2 regions of the Micromonospora sp. WMMD1219 genome follow, and region 2 is predicted to be linked to the other one. Evidence: riboswitches for the same ligand, from Rfam matches in the RefSeq annotation. Region 2 holds a riboswitch; the other holds the start of a gene.
What was found. A riboswitch is a leader RNA that binds a small molecule or an ion and turns the genes downstream of it on or off. The one in region 2 is predicted to bind cobalamin.

Region 1: it holds a riboswitch for cobalamin, as region 2 does, so the genes downstream of both, ACN27C_RS30870 (peptidase) here and ACN27C_RS19685 (ABC transporter substrate-binding protein) in region 2, are expected to answer to the same signal.

What each region holds. Positions count from the first base shown of each region.
Region 1 is NZ_CP186057.1:6,609,960-6,614,136, forward strand. Features, by position in the region: gene ACN27C_RS30865 (hypothetical protein) at 34-516, opposite strand; gene ACN27C_RS30870 (peptidase) at 552-1,595, opposite strand; cobalamin riboswitch at 1,694-1,886, opposite strand; gene ACN27C_RS30875 (ABC transporter ATP-binding protein) at 2,013-2,696, opposite strand; gene ACN27C_RS30880 (ABC transporter permease) at 2,693-3,718, opposite strand; gene ACN27C_RS30885 (sensor histidine kinase) at 3,957-4,177, shown strand, end outside.
Region 2 is NZ_CP186057.1:4,119,415-4,123,591, forward strand. Features, by position in the region: gene ACN27C_RS19680 (FecCD family ABC transporter permease) at 1-832, opposite strand, end outside; gene ACN27C_RS19685 (ABC transporter substrate-binding protein) at 871-1,869, opposite strand; cobalamin riboswitch at 1,901-2,083, opposite strand; gene ACN27C_RS19690 (cobalt-precorrin-6A reductase) at 2,244-2,984, shown strand; gene ACN27C_RS19695 (CbtA family protein) at 3,044-3,826, opposite strand; gene ACN27C_RS19700 (CbtB domain-containing protein) at 3,947-4,153, opposite strand.

The DNA of each region.
Region 1 (4,177 bases), 2.5 Mb from region 2:
AGCGGCCGGCACCCGGTGCGCCGCTGGTCACACCTAGGGAGCGGCGATGCTCGGCGGGGCGCCGGCGCCGAAGGACCAGCCCTCGACACTGCCCGGCGCGGGGTTGTAGCTGGTCGCCCCGGACGTGCTGTAGGACCAGGAGCCGCCGCTGGGGGCGTGCCAGTACGACCAGTACGCCGTGACCGGCGGGGTGTTGACGCACGGCTCGGTCGCGGCGGTGGGCTTGCCGTTGATCCGGCAGACGAAGGCCAGGCCCCAGCGGGCGGTGCCGGTGACTGTGAAGCCGGCGGCCTGCAGCGCGGCCAGGCCGGTGGCCGGGTCACCCGGGGCACATCCGACCTGGACGCCGCCGCCGAGTGCGGCGAAGTCGACGACCACTGTGACTCCCGAGGTGCCGACGCAGGCGGCGGCGTGCGCCGCCCGGGGCGCGGGTTCGGCGGCGGTCAGCGCGACGCCCACCACGGCGGCGGCCAGCAGGCCGGCCAGCCAACTGCGGACTGTGGAACGACGGAACACGGGTCCTCCTGTGATCGGGTGAGCGGCGAGGGGGTTCACGGGCAGGCGAGCGCCGGCGCGCCGGGTTCGGCACCGGCGGCGGACAGGCGGGCGTACCCGGTCCCGGTGAGACCGAGGACGGCCTGGGCGGTGGCCCGCGGCGCGGTGGCCGGGTCGAAGCCGCCGCCGTCGAAGTCGACAGCGCCCCGGTCCGCCGGTGCCCCGGCGCAGCCGACCTGGAGTCCGGCGAGGAACACCCGGGCGCGCGCCCAGGCCAGGGGCCGGCTGCCGTCGCGCAGGGCCTGCGCGGCGAGGCCGGTGCTGTTGGCGTTCGGCGCGCCGGCGGCGTTGGCGAAGCCGCCGTCGGCACCTTGGACGGACACGAGCCAGCGCAGCCCGGCGGCGGCGTCGGCCGGACGCCCCGCGGCGCGCAGCGCCTGCGTCGCGAGCGCGGTCGCGTCCACGTCGGACACGCAGACCGGTTGCGCGGGCAGCAGCGGGTAGCCGCCGTCCGGGCATCGGGTGCCGGCCAGCCAGGCGGCCGCCGCCGGTGGCGCCCCGGCCGCTGTGCGGTCCAGCGCCAGCAGCGCGAAGGACTGGCTGAACGCGTTGCTGTAGTCGCCGTACGCGGACCGGTCGCTGAACCGGCCGGCCGGCGTCTGGAGCGAGCGCAGCCGGGCGATCAGGTCGACCCCGCCGACGTCGGCCGGGTCGCCGCCGCGCACCTGCACGGCGAGGGCGAGCTTGGCTGTGGCGCCCGCGTACGCCTCGGCGACGCCGTCGCCGACGTATCCGTCGCGGACGTCCGGCCGGGTGACCCAGGCCAGCGCGTCGGCGCTGTAGTCGTCGGCGGCGCCCGCGGCGGCGAAGGCGAACACGGCGTCGAGGGTCAGCCCCTGGTCGGGGTAGGCGACGCCGTCGAAGACCGCCTCGAAGCGTTCCCCGTCGACCAGTTGCCGGGCGAGCCAGCCGGCGGCGGCCTCGGGGCGGGTGAGGGCGGCGCGCTCGGGTGCGGCGACGGCCGGTGTGGTGAGGATGAGGGCGGCGAGCACGCCGCAGAGGAGCGCGAGCAGGCGGTGCCGGCTTCGGCGGACGACCATCGGAAGCGCCTTTCCGGCCCGGCGGTCGTCGAAAGCCCGGCCGATGCGGCAACGCCGGGTCGGTCGGGACTCCGACCCGTGGGCCACGACGGGTGGGGAGCGGATTCACGCGTACGACGGGTATTCGGGCTCGCCGCCAGAGTCCACTGGACGGCCTACCGTTGCGGGCCAGCGCCGGATTTCGACCGGTCTTCCCCCGCACGTACACGCGGTGGTTCAGTTGTCGCGACAGTCTTATGTGGCCGTAGCCCCGGTGTCAATGCGCCAGGAGCCGCACACGTGCCGTGACGAGCGGCGGAGTCGGCGGTCTCACATTCCGTCGGCCGCGACCGCGTTCCCGCCGGCCGGGGACGGGCCGGCGTCCCGGCGTACGCCGGGTTGCTGCTGCGGGCCGGACAGCTCGTGGGTCGCGCCGCTTCAGCGGGCCGGTGCCGGAAGGTGGAGGCGGCCGTCGTGGACCTCGGCGATCTGGTCGGCGGCGGTGAGGAGCGTGCGGTCGTGGGTGACCAGGACGGTGGCGGTGGCCTGCTGGTGGGTGAGGCGGGTGATCAGGTCGATGACGGCGGCGCCGCGTTCGTGGTCGAGGGCGCTGGTGGGTTCGTCGACGAGCAGCACGGTGGGGTCGTTCATCAGGGCGCGGGCGATGTTGACGCGCTGGCGCTGGCCGCCGGAGAGCTGGTGGGGCCGGCGGTCGGCCTGGCCGGCGAGGCCGACCGCGTCGAGGAGTTCCATGGCGCGGGTGCGGGCCGTGGCCGGCGGGCGGCCGTCGATGTGGGCCATGACCTGGAGCTGCTCGGCGGCGGTGAGGGAGGGCAGCAGGTTGGGCTGCTGGAAGACGATGCCGATCCTGCGGCGGCGCAGGTCGGCGAGTTCGCTCCTGATCATGCCGGTGGTGGGGGTGCCGTCGACGGTGACGGTGCCGGAGTCGGGGGTGATGAGGGTGGCGGCGACCGCGAGGAGGCTGGACTTGCCGGAGCCGGAAGGGCCGATCACTGCGGTCAGGCTGCCCTTGGGTACGTCCAGGGTGACGCGGTCGAGGGCGGTCAGGCGGCCCTCGCCGTCGGGGTAGGTGAGGGTGACGTCGGTCAGGTTCAGGCTCATCGGGCGCTCCCCAGGGCGGTCAGCGGGTCGACGGAGGTGATGCGGCGGATGGACAGAGCGGCTCCGAGCGCGCCGAGGATGACGATCACGGCCGCGGGGAGCAGGACGGTCACCGGGGTCAGGAGGAACGGCACCGCGGACCCGGCGACGAGGGCGCCGAGGGCGGCGGCGATGCCGGTGCCGAGCAGCGTGCCGCCGGTGAGCAGGACGACGGCCTGTCCGAGGGCGTCCTTGAGAAGGTTGGCGGTGGAGGCGCCGAGTGCCTTCAGCACGGCGACGTCACCGCTGCGCTGGATGGTCCAGACGGTGAAGAAGGCACCGATGACCAGGGCGGAGATGGCGAACAGGAAGCCGCGCATCAGCTGTAGGGAGCCGTTCTCGGAGGTGTAGGAGCCGATCGCGGACAGCGAGTCGTCGACGAAGACCGTCTCGGTGCCCGCCTGCCGGTCGATGGCCGCCAGATCGGCCCCCGAGGTGGTGGTCAGGGCGACGACGGTGGCCGTCGGGCCGCCGCCACCGGTGCCGGTGGGAGGCGCGATCCGCTGCCACGCGTCCAAGCTGGTCCACACCACAGGGGTGTGACTGAAGGAGGCGTCGCCCCGTACTGCAGCCACTGTGAGTTGCTGCGCGGCCAGCGTGATCGAGTCACCGGCCTGCACGCCGAGGTCGTCGGCGGCCTTGGTGGACAGCACTGCCGAGCGCCCGTCGATCCGGCCGCTGTCGGGGGCCAGGCGGGAGCCGGGCCGGACGCCGAAGGCGGAGACCCCGGCGCTTCTGTCCCCGGCGGTGGCCTTGGTGGTGGTGATGCCCAGCGGCTCGGCACCGGTGACTCCGGGGGCCTCGGCCCACTGCTCCCACTGCTTCTCGGTGACCGTGGAGTTGGAGTACGACACACTCTGGCCGTCGCCGGGTGCCTGGAAGGCGATCCTGTCGGCGGGCAGGCCGGTGATGGCCGAGACGTTCTGCTGGCCCAGTCCGGCCGTCAACCCGGACAGCAGCCCGACCAGCAGGGTGATCAACATGATGACGGTCCCCATCAGGGCAAAGCGCCCCTTGGCGAACTTCAGATCTCTCCAGGCGACGAACACGGCCTCGGCCTGTCCTTTCCAGCGGTGGAAGCGGTATGGATCCACCATCGCTGCCGACGCCCGTGTGCGCGTCTGGCGTAGGACGGCACTTCGCGGGCCGGAAGACGGCACCCGGGTTCTAACTTTCGATAGAGGCCCCCGGGCCGCCTGCCTCGGTAACGTGGGACGCACTGTGAGCACCGCTGCCCCCGTCCTGACGCCGACCATCCGGGCCTTGGCCTGGTGCCTTCACCTGCTGATCGCCGGCCTGCTCGTCCTGGTCGCCGGCCGGGCGGTGGCCGTCGACCGGCCCCACGCCGGACTGATCGTCGCTGCTGCGGCGGCGTTCGGCCTGACGTACGCCGCCGGGCCGTTCCTTCCCCGCATCCGCCGCTCGCGGCGGACCGCCGCGTG
Region 2 (4,177 bases):
GAAACCGTGCGGCGTGCGGCAGGATCAGCCCGACGAAACCGATTGCCCCGCTGATGGACACCAATACGGCGGTCAGCAGCGCGGTCCCGATCAGCAGTAGCCATCGGCTGCGGCCTACGTCGACGCCCAGCGCGGCCGCCGCCTCCTCGCCGAAGGCGAACGCGTTGAGCGTCCGGGCGTGCGACAGGACCAGCAGCAACACGATTGCCAGCACCGGAAGAGCGCAGCAGACCTTCGCCCAGCCGGAGCCGGCGAGCGAGCCCGACAGCCAGAAGGTGATGCTTTGGGTGGCGCGTGGGTCACCCACCCAAATGATCACAAAAGAGGTGCAGGCGGCGCACAGCTGGGCGATGGCGATCCCGGCCAGCACCACCCGGGTCGGAGCGAGCGCACCTCGCCGCGCGGTCAGCAGCACCACGACCGCGAACGTGGCCAGGGCGCCGGCGAATGCGCCACCGCTGACCGCGACCATGCCGCTGCCGATTCCCGCGACGATCACCAGCACCGCGCCGAGCGCCGCCCCGGAGGAAACCCCCAGTAGGTAAGGGTCGGCCAGGGGGTTGCGCGTGACGGTCTGCATGACGGCACCGACCGCCGCTAGCCCCGCGCCGACAGTCGCGGCGGCGAGCACTCGGGGCAGCCGCAGGTTCCAGACGATGTGGCCGCGCAGTACCGATACATCAGCCTTGGCGAGGCCGAGGTGCTCGCCGATGATCGCCCATACCGTGCCGATGGACAGGTCCGCCGCGCCGATGGTGATCGCCGAAATCACCGAGGCCAGCAAACCGGCCGTGAGCGTCAGCGTGATGGCGGCCGTGCCGGCGGTGCGCACCCGGGTGGTGCGCGCCGCCGCCCGGTCCGTTGTGGTGATCAGTTTCCGGCCTTGGCCGGGAGGGCACCGATGCCCTGTGCCAGGGCTTCGATGCCGAGGACGCTGCGGACCCCGGCGACGGTGCAGGAGAACGGGATCACCACGTACCGCTGGCGTTTGACCGCAGGCAGGTCCTTGAGCGTGCTGTGCCCGGCCAAGAACGCCTTTTTCTTTTCTGCGGTATCCCAGGACGCGTCGACTAATACGATGACATCGGGGTCGCGTTCGACGACTGTTTCCCAGCTGGTGTCGGCCCAGCTGCCGCCCACGTCGGCGAACACATTCGTCACGCCGGTCGCGGCCATGACCATGTTCGGTCCGCCGCAGCAGGCGCCGACGCTCGGCGCGTCGCTGCCGCCGTCCCACCACATGCTCCGGGTGCCGTTGCCGTTGGCGTTACCGGCTGCCTTGTCGATGCGGGCCTGCTGATCGGCGATCAACGCCTCGGCCTGATCGGTCACCCCGAAGATCGCGGCGATCTCCCGGATCTCGGTGAAGACATCCGAGATCGCAAGCTTCGGCGGCCGGGTCTCCTTCGGGCAGCCGGCGGGGGAGATGTAGGTGCCGACACCGAGCTTCTGCCATTCCGCGCGGTCACCGACGCCCTCGTCACTGAACGCGCTGTTGAATGCGGCGTAGACGAAGTCCGGCTCCGCCTCGAGGAGCTTCTCCTTGCCCGGGTACTCCTTCGCCAGAACGGGGATCTTCGCGTAGGCGGCCGCATAGTCCGGCAGGATCTCGTCGTCGAGGTAGGCGGTGCCGATCATCCGGTCTTGCAGGCCCAGCGCCAACATGATCTCGGTGGCCGGCTGGTTCATCGTCACCACGCGGGCCGGCGGATGGGTGACCGTGACCGGGGTCCCGCAGTTGGTGACCGCCACCACAGCGGGGCTTGGAGCCGACGTCGGCGAGCTCGTCTCGGCGGCGGAACAGCCGGCGATCAGGATCGGGAGCAGAGACAGCGGCGCGGCGACGCGCCAGGACATGGGGAACCGCACAGCGGGACCGCCTTCCAACACCTCGTGGACAGGTCGTTCTGTTGCCGTGGCCGGTCTCCTGGCTGACGGGTGTACCTGCCGGCGGCCGGCCTTCCCAGGCGATGAGCCCAGTGACCTCGCGAACGACGAGGGCCGACGGCATTCCCGATCACAGTGGCGAGGGCCGCGCCGGCATCGCACCGGCTTCCCGAACACCACGGCGCACACACCTTAACCACCGTTGTGCCGACCCGGTCACTGCGTCCGCAGTTGCTGTCGTCACATCGGTTTCGACCTGCTCGGTGATTCTGGTCGGGAAGCATCTGGACGTCGAGGCGCTGTTGGCAGCCGCCGAGAGATGATGTGCGGGCGGTGTCGACGATCGGAGCGGACGGGTGAGGGTGCTGGTGCTGGGTGGGACGCGGGAGGCGCGTTCGCTGGCCGATAGATTGGTGTTCGCCGGCGACGAGGTGGTGACGTCGCTCGCCGGCCGGGTGGCTCGTCCGCGGCGTCCCGTCGGTGAGGTGCGGGTAGGCGGGTTCGGGGGGGTGGACGGACTCGTCGGCTATCTCGACGCCGAGGCGGTGGATGTGGTGGTCGATGCCACCCATCCGTTCGCCGAGCGGATCAGCGCAAACGCTGCGGAGGCGTGCCGCCGCGCGGGGGTGCCGTTGCTGCGCCTAGAGCGCCCCGGGTGGTCGACGCGACCCGACGCCGGGACGTGGCACTGGGTCGACGACCACGATGAGGCCGCGGGGGTGGCCGCGCAACTGGGCGAGCGGCCGTTCCTGACCATTGGCCGCCAGTCGCTGCACCGCTTCGCCGACCCGCTGCGTGAACACCGGTGCCTGGTGCGCGTGGTCGACCCACCCGAGATCCTGCTGCCTGTCCGTTGGACGGTCCTGCAGAGCCGCGGGCCCTACCCGCTCGAGCATGAGCGTGGAGTGATGGCCGACGTGGATGTCCTGGTGACGAAGGACTCAGGCGGGGATCATACGGTAGCCAAACTGGACGTTGCGGCCGAGCGAGGGCTTCCTGTCGTTGTCGTGCGGCGGGCCGGCACGCCGACGAGCGTCAGTGTCGTTGCCGAGGTGGAAACGGCTTACGCCTGGGTTCGAGCGCAGCCGGCACGCTAAGCGGGCCGCAGCGATGGCACAGCGGTACCGCGGCCCCTGCGATCCGGCCGGTCGACGTCCTACAGGGAGGCGGCGAGTTCGCGGCGACGCTGAGCCTCGGCGGCCCGGTCCGCGTCGCGCCCGACCAGGCCGGTCAGGACCACGCCGAGCACCGCCCATAGGGTGGCGATGGTGAGGATCGACTCGCGGCGGAAATACCAGAGCGTGTCGGCCGGGAAGTTGCCGACCTCGTTGACCGTCGGCAGGATCAGGGCGGCGGTGACCACGACGACGAGGTACCCGCCGCAAGCGACCACGACGCTGGCGAACGCGCCGAGCCGGGCCAGCAGACGGCGCGCCAACATGACCGCCGCGATCGCGGCGGTGAGGCTGATCGTCCAGAACCCGAAGTACAGGGCGGTGCGCTCCCCGATGGTGTCGCCGCTACCGACCGCCGGTGGGGTGGACGGGTATTTGAGGAAGGGCACGAGGGCCGTCGTGACGAACCCGGTGGCTGTGACCAGGGCAGTCGAGGAGCGTGGCGAAAGGGAGCCCAGCCGGCCGAGCGCGAATGCCGCGGCGAGCGCACTGGCGCCACCCAGGGCCGTGCCGAGCAGGATCGTGCCGGTGGCCAGGCCCCACGTGGACTGAGTGGCGCGGGAGACGTCGGCGGCCTCGCCATGGCTGTGGTCGCCCGCCGCCGTGGCGTCGTGACTGTGCTCGGCTGCGACTGAGGCGGCCTCTTCAATAGCGATGGCAGCGTTGATCTCGGGTTCGGCGATGGCGGAGGCGATGAGGAAGGCCGCGAAGCCGGCGAGGGCACCGGCGACCAAACCTCGGAGCAGAAAGGTACGGGGGGTCATCTCGGGTCCCGATCGTGAAGACAGCACCGCGGGCAACACAATCTGTCAGCGATGTCTTTGAAGAGAGGAGAATTCGGTGCCGGGTCCGGACAGGAATCCGGGCCGAATGACGCGCGGAGGTCAGTGGCAGGGATAGCCCATGACGTGGCGAGCGTCGTGGACAAACTCGTGAACCATCGTGCCCTCAATGACCGAGAAAGCACCCTGCTCGGCACCGACGAAGAACAGCACCACGAGGGCGAGTAGGGAGAAGAAGCCCGCCCACGGAGCGAGAGCGGAGACCGGGATGCGGGGAAGGGCCGGTACTGCCGTGGTGGCCTGAGGCATGTGACACTCCTTGGGGATTCAGCG